3 regions of the Aeromonas rivuli genome follow, and region 2 is predicted to be linked to each of the others. Evidence: riboswitches for the same ligand, from Rfam matches in the RefSeq annotation. Region 2 holds a riboswitch; each other region holds the start of a gene.

Evidence for each region. A riboswitch is a leader RNA that binds a small molecule or an ion and turns the genes downstream of it on or off. The one in region 2 is predicted to bind cyclic di-GMP.
Region 1: it holds a riboswitch for cyclic di-GMP, as region 2 does, so the genes downstream of both, KYK33_RS05190 (glycosyl hydrolase family 18 protein) here and KYK33_RS02295 (sigma-54-dependent transcriptional regulator) in region 2, are expected to answer to the same signal.
Region 3: it holds a riboswitch for cyclic di-GMP, as region 2 does, so the genes downstream of both, gbpA (N-acetylglucosamine-binding protein GbpA) here and KYK33_RS02295 (sigma-54-dependent transcriptional regulator) in region 2, are expected to answer to the same signal.

Annotation. Positions count from the first base shown of each region.
Region 1 covers NZ_CP079742.1:1,072,153-1,076,323, forward strand. Annotated here, with positions in the region: gene KYK33_RS05185 (hybrid sensor histidine kinase/response regulator) at 1-2,175, shown strand, start outside; cyclic di-GMP riboswitch class I at 2,360-2,447, shown strand; gene KYK33_RS05190 (glycosyl hydrolase family 18 protein) at 2,560-4,171, shown strand, end outside.
Region 2 covers NZ_CP079742.1:496,610-500,780, reverse strand. Annotated here, with positions in the region: gene fliFL (lateral flagellar M-ring protein FliFL) at 1-268, opposite strand, end outside; gene lfiE (lateral flagellar hook-basal body complex protein LfiE) at 343-669, opposite strand; gene KYK33_RS02295 (sigma-54-dependent transcriptional regulator) at 681-1,946, opposite strand; cyclic di-GMP riboswitch class I at 2,193-2,280, opposite strand; gene lfhA (lateral flagellar biosynthesis protein LfhA) at 2,476-4,171, opposite strand, start outside.
Region 3 covers NZ_CP079742.1:3,827,159-3,831,329, forward strand. Annotated here, with positions in the region: gene KYK33_RS17600 (M3 family metallopeptidase) at 1-1,656, opposite strand, end outside; cyclic di-GMP riboswitch class I at 1,958-2,041, shown strand; gene gbpA (N-acetylglucosamine-binding protein GbpA) at 2,100-3,521, shown strand; gene cbl (HTH-type transcriptional regulator Cbl) at 3,603-4,171, opposite strand, start outside.

The DNA of each region.
Region 1 (4,171 bases), 580 kb from region 2:
GGAGTCTATCTCGGCCTGGGTCTTGGGATCAGCCTCTGGTTCATCACTCTGCTGGCCGAGAGCGGCCTGCTGGCGGGCTCGCCGCTGGAGGCCATGCTGGCCCCCCCCGACTGGCCCGCATTTCGTGAATTGAGCCTGGGGGCCTGGTGCCTCTTTCTCAGCCTGGTGCTCAACCTGCTCGGCTACGTGGCGGGCTCCCTGCTGACCCGGGCTGCGGTGAGCGAGCGGTTGCAGGCGGCGAACTTCGTCGGCCAGCCCAGCCGGGATACCGCGGCCCTTTATCAGGCCAAGGTGAGCGTCAAGGAGCTGGAGATGCTGGCGGCCCGCTTCGTCGGCCCGAGCCGGGTCAAGCGATCCTTCGGTCGCTTCGCCGGTGAATCCGGTGGCACCCTGGCGCCGCACATGCAGGCCAGCGCAGCGCTGATTGCGCACACGGAGCGGCTGCTGGCCGGGGTGTTTGGCACCTCGTCGGCGCGGCTGGTGCTCGCCTCTGCCCTGCAGGGGCGCAATATGCAGCTCGAGGAGATAGCCACCATAGTGGACGAGGCCTCGGACGTGCTGCGCTTCAACCGTGGTCTGTTGCAGGGGGCGATCGAACACATAGGGCTGGGTATTTCGGTGGTGGACAGGGAGCTGCGGCTGGTTGCCTGGAACCAGCGTTACATCGAGCTGTTCCAGTATCCGGCGGGGCTTATCCAGGTGGGGCGCCCCATCGAGGAGATTATCCGCCATAACGCCGTCAAGGGGTTGTGCGGCCAGGGAGAGGTTGAGGCCCATGTGGCACGGCGGGTCGGATTCATGAAGCGCGGCAGTGCCCATCTCTCTTCCCGGGAGCGCCCGGATGGCCGGGTCATCGAGCTGCAAGGCAACCCCATGCCCGGTGGCGGCTTCGTCATGACCTTCGCCGACATCACCCCCTTTCGCGATGCCGAGCGCGTGCTGCGTGAGGCCAATGAACATCTGGAGGCGCGGGTTGCCGAGCGTACCCGCGAGCTCTCGGCCCTCAACAGCCAGCTGCGCACCGTCAACGAGCAGGTGGAGCGGGCCAACCACTCCAAGAGCCGCTTCCTGGCGGCGGTGAGCCATGATCTGACCCAGCCGCTCAATGCCGCCAAGCTGTTTACCTCCTCCTTGATAGAGACCTTGCCCGATGAGGGGGAGCCCGCCCGGCTCGCCCGTCATATCGATGATGCCCTGGGGGCAACCGAGGATCTCATCACCGACTTGCTCGATATCTCCCGGTTGGAGGCGGGCAAGTTCAAGGCCAGGAAACTCGACTTTGCCCTGGCGGATGTCTTTGACAACCTCAAGGCCGAGTTTGGGGTGCTGGCCCAGGCAGGAGAGATAGAGTTTGCCGTGGTCGATACCAGGCTGGCGGTACACAGCGACGTGCGCTTGTTGCGGCGTGTGCTGCAAAACTTCCTCACCAATGCGTTTCGTTACAACCCCGGTGGCCGGGTATTGCTCGGTTGTCGCCGTCAGGGCCAGCGGTTGCGGATCGAGGTGTGGGACACCGGACCCGGCATCCCCCAGGACAAGCAAGAGGCCATCTTCGAAGAGTTCCAGCGTCTGGATCACTCCCGCACCACCCGCGAGCAGGGATTGGGGCTGGGCTTGGCCATCGCGCGCGGTATCTCGCAGGTGTTGGGGCACCAACTGACGCTGCGCAGTTGGCCAGGGGCAGGCTCGGTGTTTGCCATCAGCCTCAATCTGGCCAGCCGTCCTCTGGTGGAGCGGGCTCTCCAGAGCCCAGAGCCGCGGCGGGATAGCCAGCTGGCAGGGGTGCGGGTGCTCTGTCTCGATAATGAACCCGAGATACTGGTGGCCATGGCCTCGCTGCTGGGGCGTTGGGGTTGTGAGGTGCAGTGCGTTCAGGACCTGGCTCAGGCCCTGACGCTGGTGGAGAGCTTCAAACCGGACCTGGTGCTGTCCGATTACCATCTGGACGATGGCAAGACGGGGTTGCAGGCGCTGCATATGCTGCGGCTCGCCCTGGGGACCGGGGTGGGGGGGATCATCATCAGTGCGGATCGAAAAGGCGAACTGCAGGCCCAGATCCGCGAGCATGGTTATGGCTACATCAGCAAACCGGTCAAGCCCCTCAAGCTCAGGGCGCTGATGAACAGCATGAGCGGTGTCTGCAAACTTGATGATGATCACGAATTAACACATTAGTCATCAGCTTGCGGGTAAACAACTTGGCAGAGGTTCTCTGCAAAAAGGGCCATTTATGTCAATGAATGGCCCTTTTTTGTGCTATTTGGCTCCCTGCGACAGGGGCTGACTCGCGTGGGGTGTTTGCCTGCTGGCCAGTTGGGCCTTATATTTCCTTGGCGATTATTTTTATCGCGAATCAAGTTGTGCCAAAGGGCAAACCGGTCGAAAGGCCGGGACGCAAAACTTCCGGTCTAAGGGTCTGTCGTACCTAAGATAGCGGGGTCACCACAGGATTGTGTTTCCAGCCGGACGCCAAGCCAGCCTGGGATGTTGTCTGCTGTACCTGTCTGACATGCGTTGCCTTTTTCGTGACAAAATTATAAACGAATAAGGAAATTCAACATGTTAAGTCCAAAACCCTCCTTGCTGGCCTTAATGGTGGCCGGGCTATTTGCCTCCTCAGCCTATGCGGCCGCCCCGGGCAAACCCACCATCGGCTGGGGCGAAACCAAGTTCGCCATCGTCGAAGTGGATCAGGCTGCGACTGCCTACAACAAGCTGGTGACCGTCCATGCCGATGGGGCGCCGGTCAGCGTGAGCTGGAATCTCTGGTCTGGTGACGTGGGTCAGACCGCCAAGGTGCTGCTCGATGGTGTCGAGGTGTGGCGCGGCCCGTCCGGCGCATCCGGCACTGCCAACTTCAAGGTGACCAAGGGTGGTCGCTACCAGATGCAGATAGAGCTCTGCAACGCCGATGGCTGTACCCGCTCCGATGCCAAAGAGATAGTGGTCGCCGACACCGATGGCAGCCATCTGCTGCCGCTCAATGCACCGCTGCAAGGGAACAACAAGCCTTATACCAACAAGTCCGGCAAAGTGGTTGGTGCCTATTACGTGGAGTGGGGCGTCTATGGTCGCAAGTTCACCGTCGACAAGGTCCCCGCCCAGAATCTGACCCATATCCTCTATGGCTTTACTCCCATCTGTGGCGGCAACGGCATCAATGACAGCCTCAAAGAGATCGAAGGCAGCTTTGAAGCCTTGCAACGGGCCTGCGCCGGTCGTGCCGATTTCAAGGTGGCCATGCATGATCCCTGGGCTGCCATCCAGATGCCCCAGGGCAACCTCAAGGATTTCGATGAGCCATATAAAGGCAACTTCGGTAACTTGATGGCCCTCAAACAGGCCCATCCCGACCTCAAGATACTGCCATCGGTCGGTGGCTGGACCCTCTCCGATCCCTTCTATTTCCTAAGCGATAAAACCAAGCGCGATACCTTCGTCGCCTCGGTCAAAGAGTTCCTGCAGACCTGGAAGTTCTTCGATGGGGTGGATATCGACTGGGAATTCCCGGGTGGTCAGGGCGCGAACCCCAGCCTGGGTGGCCCCAATGACGGTGCCACTTATGTGACCCTGATGAAGGAGCTGCGCACCATGCTCGACGAGCTGGAGGCCAGCACGGGCCGCCAGTACGAGTTGACCTCGGCGATCAGTGCCGGCGGCGACAAGATTGCCAAGGTCGATTATCAGGCGGCCCAGCAGTACATGGACCACATCTTCCTGATGAGTTACGACTTCAACGGCGCCTGGACCAATACCGAGCTGGGTCATCAGACCAACCTGTTTGAAGCCAGCTGGGATGCCAACACCAAGTACACCACCGACAAGGGAGTCAAAGCGCTGCTTGGCCAGGGCGTGACCCCGGGCAAGATAGTGGTCGGTGCGGCCATGTATGGTCGCGGCTGGACCGGGGTGAGTGGCTATCAGGCTGGCAACCCCTTCACCGGCACTGCCACAGGCCCGGTCAAGGGCACCTGGGAAAACGGTGTGGTGGATTATCGCCAGATCGTCAATGACTACATGGGCGCCGGTTGGGAGCAGGGTTATGACGAGGTAGCGGAGGCGCCCTATGTGTTCAAGGCCAGCACCGGGGATCTCATCACCTTTGACAACGATCGCTCGGTCAAGGCCAAGGGGCAGTATGTGCTGGCGAACCAGCTCGGCGGTCTGTTTG
Region 2 (4,171 bases):
CAGCTAGCGCCATACGAATGTGAGCCAGTTGACCCTCTGGCACCAGTACCTGCCCGGAGCTTTTCTCAAGCTGGAAGGGGATCTGCTCTTTCTCCAGCATCTCCATGATATTGGCGGTGTCGTACAACTCCTGCTTGCCGTACAGGGGCACGTAGTTCTTGCTGGAGGTCCAGAGGATGACCACTATGGTCCCCGCCACGGTGGCGGCCAACAGGGCTATGGTCAGGATGGATTTATTGTCGCGAGAGAGGCTGCGCCAGTTCTTCAGCCACGCCTGTATGCGCTGCTGCATGCTGACGGCCTCCCGTGGCGAGCCGCTTACCAATTCAGTCATCAGTAACCTCAGAGCGGCATGCGCATGATGTCATCGAAACCCGTCATCAGCTTGTTGCGCACCTGCATCAGGGCGGAAAAGCTAAGACCGGCTTTCTGACTGGCCACCATGGCCCCGACCAGATCATCGCTCTGGCCCGCATCGACCGCCGTCATCAGACGGGAAGAGATGTTTTGTTGTTCGTTGACCCGATTGACCACGTCTCGCATGGCATTGCCGAAGGAGACTTCCTGACCGCCCTGGAGCTCGATGTGAGGCTCCTGGCTCGCCACCCGCTTCAGCTCCTGCATCTGCTGCAACAGAGTGGTCTGTGACGACATCATTTCAATCTTCACTGGGTTATCCCTCAATTTTGAATCTGGAGTTCAATGTCTATGCCCTGCTCACGCATCGCCGCCAGCTTGTAGCGCAATGCCCGGGTCGTCATGCCCAGGGCCTCGGCCGTGCGGGTTCGATGGCCGCTACAGCGGCGCAGGGTCTCTAATACGAACTGAAACTCGGCATGGCGGCGGGTCTCCATCAGCCCTTCAGGGGCCAATAAAGGCTCGACCAAACCGGGTTCTGCGGCCCCCGGCTCACGGGGCAGCATCAAATCGATCGCTTGAATATGCAATCCTCGCGCCATGATGAGCGAACGCTGAATGACATTGTCGAGCTCGCGCACATTGCCAGGCCAGGGATAAGCAAGCATCTGCTTGCGTGCCAGCTCGCTCAACCAATGACCCTGTCTGGGTGCATAGCGGGCGATGAAATATTCAGCCAGCGGCAGAATATCTCCCGGCCGTTCACGCAACGCAGGCCAGCTCATGGGCAGCACATCGAGGCGGTAGAAGAGATCCTCGCGAAACAGCCCTGCGGCCACCAGGGTCCGCAGATCCTTGTTGCTGGCCGCGATGATGCGTACATCCAGGTTGATCAGTTGATGGCTCCCCAGTCGCTCGACCTGGCGCTCCTGCAACACCCGCAGCAGCTTGGCTTGCAGTGCCAGGGGCAGTTCGGAGATTTCGTCCAGCAACAGGGTCCCCCCCTGCGCCTGCTCGAACTTGCCAGGCTGGGCCGACACCGCCCCGGTGAAGGCCCCCTTGGCATGGCCAAACAGGATGGACTCGATCATCGACTCGGGGATGGCGGCGCAGTTGATGGCGACAAAGGGGCCATCACAGCGGTTGGACATCTCATGGATGTACCGTGCCAGACGCTCCTTGCCGGTCCCGGATTCACCACCGATGAGAATAGTGGCCGAGGTCTTGGCGGCCCGGCGGGCCAGCTGCAATACCTGACGACTGGCACTCGACTCAGCAATCAGATCCGGGATCGGCTGGCGCAGGCGCAAGGCTCCCCGGATCGCATCCAGCATCTGCTGTCGCCCGAAGGGTTTGATGATGTAATCGATGGCGCCGGCCCCCATGGCCTCGGCCGCCAGATGCCCCTGATGCTCATTGACCAGGATGACACTGTCGGTGTCGGTCAATTTGCCCAGAAAGCCCTTGAGGTTGTCGATGGGCGTGCTCACGTCCAGCAACAGCAGATCGACCCTGTCATTGGCAAGGCTGGCGCATGCCTGCCTTGCCGAGTCGACGATAGATACCCGATATCCCGAACTCTCCAGCATGATCAGTATCTCTTCCCCGGCAGAAGAGTCTGGCTGCAGCAATAACAGATGAGGGAGCCCCCCAAGGCCTGGCGGCGTCGGGGTACATTTCAGAGAAACATCCGAAAGCATATGAACCTGAACCTGTGATTGTATTGTCGTCAATCAACAGAACTGAAATGTCAAAACCGAGGAAAGAGGTGGCCGCCGCCATGCATCTGCGTGCATGTCGGTTTGCTATAGGCGTCATTCGTGACGGTACCTATCCCTGGTAACCCCGCTATCATTGGCATTCCCGCCATTAGACCGGAGGCTTTGCGTCCTGACTTTTCAGTTCAGTTTGCCTTTTTCATGCGATATGCCCTTATGCAAAAGGACAGCCAGACAGCGGTTGTCGCAGCCTGGCAGCACGTATCAAATTATTATATTTATCAGTATGTTTTGGCGGCAAGCGTCAAAACACGGCGCATCATAACAAGTTGAGAAGACAGTTCAAGCACAGATGCGGAATAAGATTTTCCTATCTGACTGAGATCAAGGGCAATTCTCTTCACCCCAGGGTACCGACCACTTCCACCCTCAGCTCCTCCGGGATCTCGTTGTAAGAGAGTACCTTGAGCCCCTTGGCGAAGGAGGTGGCATAACGGGATAGCAAAGGTCTCAGTTGGGGCATCACCACCAATACTGGGGCATGGCCCTGCTGCTGGAGCTGCTCCTTGACAAGGGGCATGTTTTGTTGCAGCTGAGCCAGCAATTGGGGGTCAACCGGGAAACTGTCCAGCGCCACCTTGCCCTGTTGCTGAGCCTGATTCATGGCCGCCAGCAGTGTCTGCTCCAGCCGCTCATCCAGCGTAAAGGTGGCCAGCAGCTCACGCTGTCCTATCACCTGACGCACTATCTGGCGCTTGAGGGCGCAGCGCACGTCCGCCGCCAGCAGCACGGGATCCTTGGTCAGCTCGCTCGCGTCGAGCAAGGTGGTCGCTATGGTACGGATGTCGGTCAGGCTCACCTGCTCCTTGAGCAGTTGCCGGAACACCCGAAGCTGCTGCATCTGGGTCAAGGCGAGGTTGAGCTCCTCCGCCAGACGAGGAGACAGGGTCGCCAAGTACTGACCCAGCTTGCCGACTTCATCGTGGCCGAACAGGGTGTCGAGCTGTTCACGCAGCAGCTTGCTGGCATGGGTCGCTATCACGGTCGCCGAGTCCACCACCGAGTAACCCAGATTGAGTGCCTTGGCCTTGTGGTCCGGAGCTATCCAGACCGCGTTCATGCCGTAGGCGGGATCCTGGGTCAGCTCGCCGTCCAGGGCACCGTAGGTCTCGCCACTGCTGATGGCCATCAGCCGCTGGCAATCCACCTGCCCGCTCGCCATGGGCACGGAGGAGAGCCGGACTCGGTATTGATCGGGTTGCAGCTGCAGGTTGTCGCGCACCCTGATCTCGGGCAGCAAGAAACCATACTGCTCGGAGAGGGTCTTTCTGATGCCCCGCACCCGCACCAGCAGCTCGGCGCCCTTGTCCGCCTCGGCCAGGGGAACCAGCTTGTAACCAAGCTCGATGGCGATGGGATCGACATAGGGCAGATCCTGCCACTCCAACCCCTGATGTTCAGGCAACACCAACTGCTGACTCAGTTGCTCGGCGGCATCGAGCGCCGGATCCTGCTGCTGTCGCAGGCTCACCCGCCAGCCGGTCCAGGCCAGGACGGCGGCAAAACTGACGAAGGCCAGCATGGGCATGCCGGGCACAAGACCCAGGATCAGCATGATGGCGGCAGCCGTGTAGATGACCCTGGGCGACGCCAATAGCTGCTGGCCCACCTGATCGGACATCTCCCCCTCATCACTGACCCGGGTCACTATGATGGCGGCTGCGGTAGACATCAGCAGGGAGGGGATCTGGGCAACCAGACCGTCCCCTATGGTGAGCAGGGCATAGCGCTGGAAGGCCTCAGCCACCGGCAGGGCATGCTGAAAGATACCGATGGCGAGACCGCCAACCAGGTTGATGATGAGCACCAGCAGCCCGGCGATGGCATCCCCACGCACGAACTTGGAGGCACCATCCATGGCCCCGTAGAAGTCGGCCTCGCGGGAGATCTCTTCCCGGCGGGCCCGGGCCTGGTGTTGATCCATGATGCCGGCATTCAAGTCGGCATCTATGGCCATCTGTTTGCCCGGCATGGCGTCCAGGGTGAAGCGGGCCGACACCTCTGATATCCGTTCGCCACCCTTGGTGATGACCACG
Region 3 (4,171 bases), 1.0 Mb from region 2:
CTGCCAGGCCTGGGCCACATCCAGATTGCAGGCATCGGCCAGGGGTCTGGCGCTAAAGCCCTCGCCGGTCAGGCTCTGCAAGGTCTGATCATGGCTCATGCCATTGCCCGGCCCCCAGTAGTGAGCGGCGAGATCCGGGCCTATACGCGGATTGTCGGTCAGATAACCGTCGCGTTTGAGGAAATAACTGCGGGTCTGCTCCACCGCCATCAGCGCCAGCAGATAACCATGATAGGCACAGGCTGACTCCTGATTGAGCAGATGGGGAATGGCGAGCAAGGGACGGGGACTCTCGACCCCCAGGATCTGCCGCTCCCATTGGCGAGCCAGGGTCAACACGGCCTCCGGGCTGCGCGCGTCATCCTTCATGGCATAGAAATCCCGCTCGAAATAGGCGACCAGGGCTATCTGGCGCTCGTTGAAGGCCCGAAACGGCTGGCGCGCCGCAATCATCTCCTCAATCAGCGCATCCGGGATGGCACGGCCTTGCTCATCCTTGGCATAGCGTTTCAGCCAGTCCGCATCCTCGAGCAGGCTGTCGCAGAACATGGACTGAGTCTCGGCATACGCCATGGAAGTGGGCGGGAACTCCTGGGAGAAGCAGGGGGCATTGCCGGTCACGTTGGCAAAATGAGCCGCATGGCCACCTTCGTGGAACAGAGTGTTGAGCCCGCTCCAGCCGCTGCCGACCTGACCCGGGTTGGCCAGGCTGGTGAAGTTGACCACGGCGGGCACCCACTGCCCCTCCTGCCAGAAGCTCGGCACCGGACCATGGCAAAAACCATTCTCGTACTTGCCGGGTCTGTCCAGCAGATCCAGGGTCAGCACCGCATCTCGGTATTGAATGCCGAGACGGCGGAAGCTCTGCACCCAGTCTTGCAAGGCGCGGGAGAAGGGCACATAGGGATCGAGCTGACGGGTCACGTCACCACTGACCGAGAAGCGCAGATTATGGGGCAGCAGCGCGGCCTCCCCCTTGGCCTGTTCAAGCTCGACCAGGCTCTGGCGGGTACGCGCCTCGGTGCGGGCGATGAAGTCATCCAGGATGACGAACAGCTGCTCTGGGCTCATCTGCTCGTTCTTGCGCACCTTGTATTCGAAATAGTCGCGATAACCCATGGTGCGGGCAAAGCGATTGCGCAATTGAACGATCTCCAGGAAGCCCGAGTCCAGGGCCCACTGCTCCAGGGTATGGAAGAGTGCCACGGCGCTGGCTCGCACCGCCTCGATCGGGCTCGCGACCAGGGAGGCGCTGGCGGCGGGCAAGCTGCCGGGAACTGTCCGGCCCTGCTCATCCAGCAGCTCGAGTTTGAGCTCCTTGCGACGGGCAAAGAGCGCGGCCTCCGCGGCCACCAGCTCGTCCATCAGGGCAGCGGCGGCCGGATCCTCGATGACGTTGCACTCGAAGAAGGCGAGCCACCCCGACAAGCCGCGCTTGAGACTCGTCTCCTCGGCCTGGCCCAGCATCTCCCTGAGCTCGGGCAACCGGGCCGGATTGGCACAGAACCCCTTGTAGGCCTGCTCGGCTGCGGTGAAGCCCGCCTGATCATCGCTGGTGCCCATATAAGTCGACCAGAACAGATCCTCCTTGCGCCTGTGCAGCGCCAGATAGTCCTGATTCAACCGGTTGAAGTAATTCCTGGCAATGGAATTCATAAGTTCCCTCTTGTTGTTATAGGGCCAATCCAGGTTGACCCCGTTGCTATGTGCGCTGGGATGCGCAGCTCCACGCTAGCAGAAGCCAACCCCTCTGTCAGCGCCCACCATCACCTCTGAACAGTGACTGTGATGTCACACCATGCGCGGCTCTGGCCAGCAACTCTTCTGCCGCTGGCAAGCCACCCGTTGTCGCAAAAAGGTGGCTGGCAGCTCAGTTCAGTCCCTTTTTTGAAATTAATGTTAATTTTTTGTTCAAAATTAGCCATGATAAGTTGTCGAGTGAAACCGACACCCAGACACAGTCAGTTGGCAAACCGGTCGAAAGGCCAGGACGCAAAGCCTCCGGTCCCGGGCTCAAGCACGGGATAGCGGGGTTGCAGCAGGTGTTCGGGGGCTCCCCGCCAAGCTGACTGCCCAGACAGACTCAACACAAGGAATCTATGGCAGTGAATCAACCACTTCATCGTCTTGCCGTCATCACCGCCCTGTTGGCCAGTGGTGGCGCCCTTGCCCACGGCTACATCAGCAGCCCGGAAGCCCGCAACACCCTTTGCAAGAACGGGGGCAACATAGGCTGCGGCGCCATCCAGTGGGAACCCCAGAGCCTGGAAGCGCCGTCCGGCTTCCCGAACGGCGGGCCCGCCGATGGCGATATAGCCTCGGCTGGCCATGCCCAGTTCGCCGAGTTGAATGCCCAGACCAGCGATCGCTGGACCAAGCGCACAGTGAGCGCCGGTGCCATCGATATCAGCTGGACCTTTACCGCCAACCACGTCACCCGCAACTGGCGCTACTACCTCACCAGGCAAGATTGGGATCCCAATCAGCCCATCAGCCGCAGTAGCTTCGATCTGACCCCCTTCTGTGTCATCGACGGCGGCATGGTACAACCCCCCAAGCAGATGACCCACAGCTGTACCCTGCCAGCTCGCACCGGCTATCAGCTGATCTTGGGGGTCTGGGAGGTGGGGGATACCCCCAACAGCTTCTACAACCTGATCGATGCCCGCTTCCAGGATGGCGAGCTGCCGCCGCTGGCCTGGAGCCAGAGCGGTACCATCTACCCCTCGGTGGATCTCAAGGCCGGAGACAGAGCCATGACCCGGGTGTTCGATGCCAACGGCGAGCGCCCCGAGTTGCAGACGGTGCTCACCGTCGCCAGTGACGAGCAGGGGCTCAAAAATAACTGGGCCCAGGCGCTGGCCAGCAAGATAAACGCCGAGCAGAGCGAGATCCGTGCCGGCCAACCGGGTAGCGGTGACAACTTCAACCCCGTCTATGGCCAGAACCCCGTCTACCTGAAGGCAGGCAGTGGCCTGGCCCGGGTCGAGATCCAGCTTGAGCAGCAACCTGCCCCCGTGGCCGACAGCCTGGTGGTGAGTGGTCTCGCCGATAGCTACCCGCTCGATGGCGGCAACCTCAAGCTCGACTTCACCCTGGCAGTGCAGGGGGACTTGAGTGTAACGGCCACCCTCTATGACCATGGCGGCGCCGCCAAGGGTCAGGTCAAGACCGATATCAAGGACGCCAGCCAGAGCCTGAGCCTGGCCCTGACCGGTCTCAGCGCCGGTCATCACCAGCTGGTGCTCGCAGGCACCCCCAAAGGGGGCGGCGCCCTGTTGCAACAGACCCATGATCTGATGCTTCAGGATCCTGTCAGTGGCGACTACCAGTATGTTTTCCCGGCCTCTCTCTCCTCTTACAAGGGTGGGGTCAAGGTGCTGCAGCCCAAAGATGGCAAGATTTACCAATGCAAACCCTTCCCCGCCGAAGGTTGGTGCAGCCAGTGGAGCAGCAACGCCACTCACTATGAGCCTGGGGTAGGCAGCCATTGGCAGGAGGCCTGGTTGTTGGTGCAGTGATGGCCTGATACGAGCATGAAGAAGGGGAGCCATGGCTCCCCTTCTTCATGAGGTGACTGGCGCCACCGATAACCTGAGCGCTCAGATCTGATAATCGATGAGCGGCTCACCATGGAGCGCCCGGGCCTGGATGTCGGCCAGCGCCAGCTCGGGGTTGCAGAGCTGGATAAACTGCCAGGCGAAGTTGTGTTGGAACTGCCCCTGCTTGAGGCCAATCCAGGCGGTGTGAGGGGCGAACAACCGGCTGCCGTCGAGCTGGTGGAGCCCCAGATCGCGCTGAGGATCGAACGCCATGTCCGCCAGGATGCCCACCCCCATCTCCAACTCCACATAGGTCTTGATGACATCCGAATCCTGGGCGGTCAACAGGATCTGGGGCGAGATCCCCGCAGCGGCAAAGGCCTCATCGACCCTGGCCCGTCCGGTCAAACCCGCCTGATAGGTGATGATGGGCCACTGGGCCAGGGCCCCCAGACTCAGCTCTGTCTCCTCGCTGAGGGGGTGCCCCCTTGGTACCACTATGTTGTGATGCCAGCGGTAGTAAGGAAAAGCCACCACCCCTTCGCTGCGATCGAGCTGCTCGCTGCTGATGCCGATATCCACTTCACCGGTTTGCAACAGCCGCACTATCTCCTCCGGCCCCCCCTGAC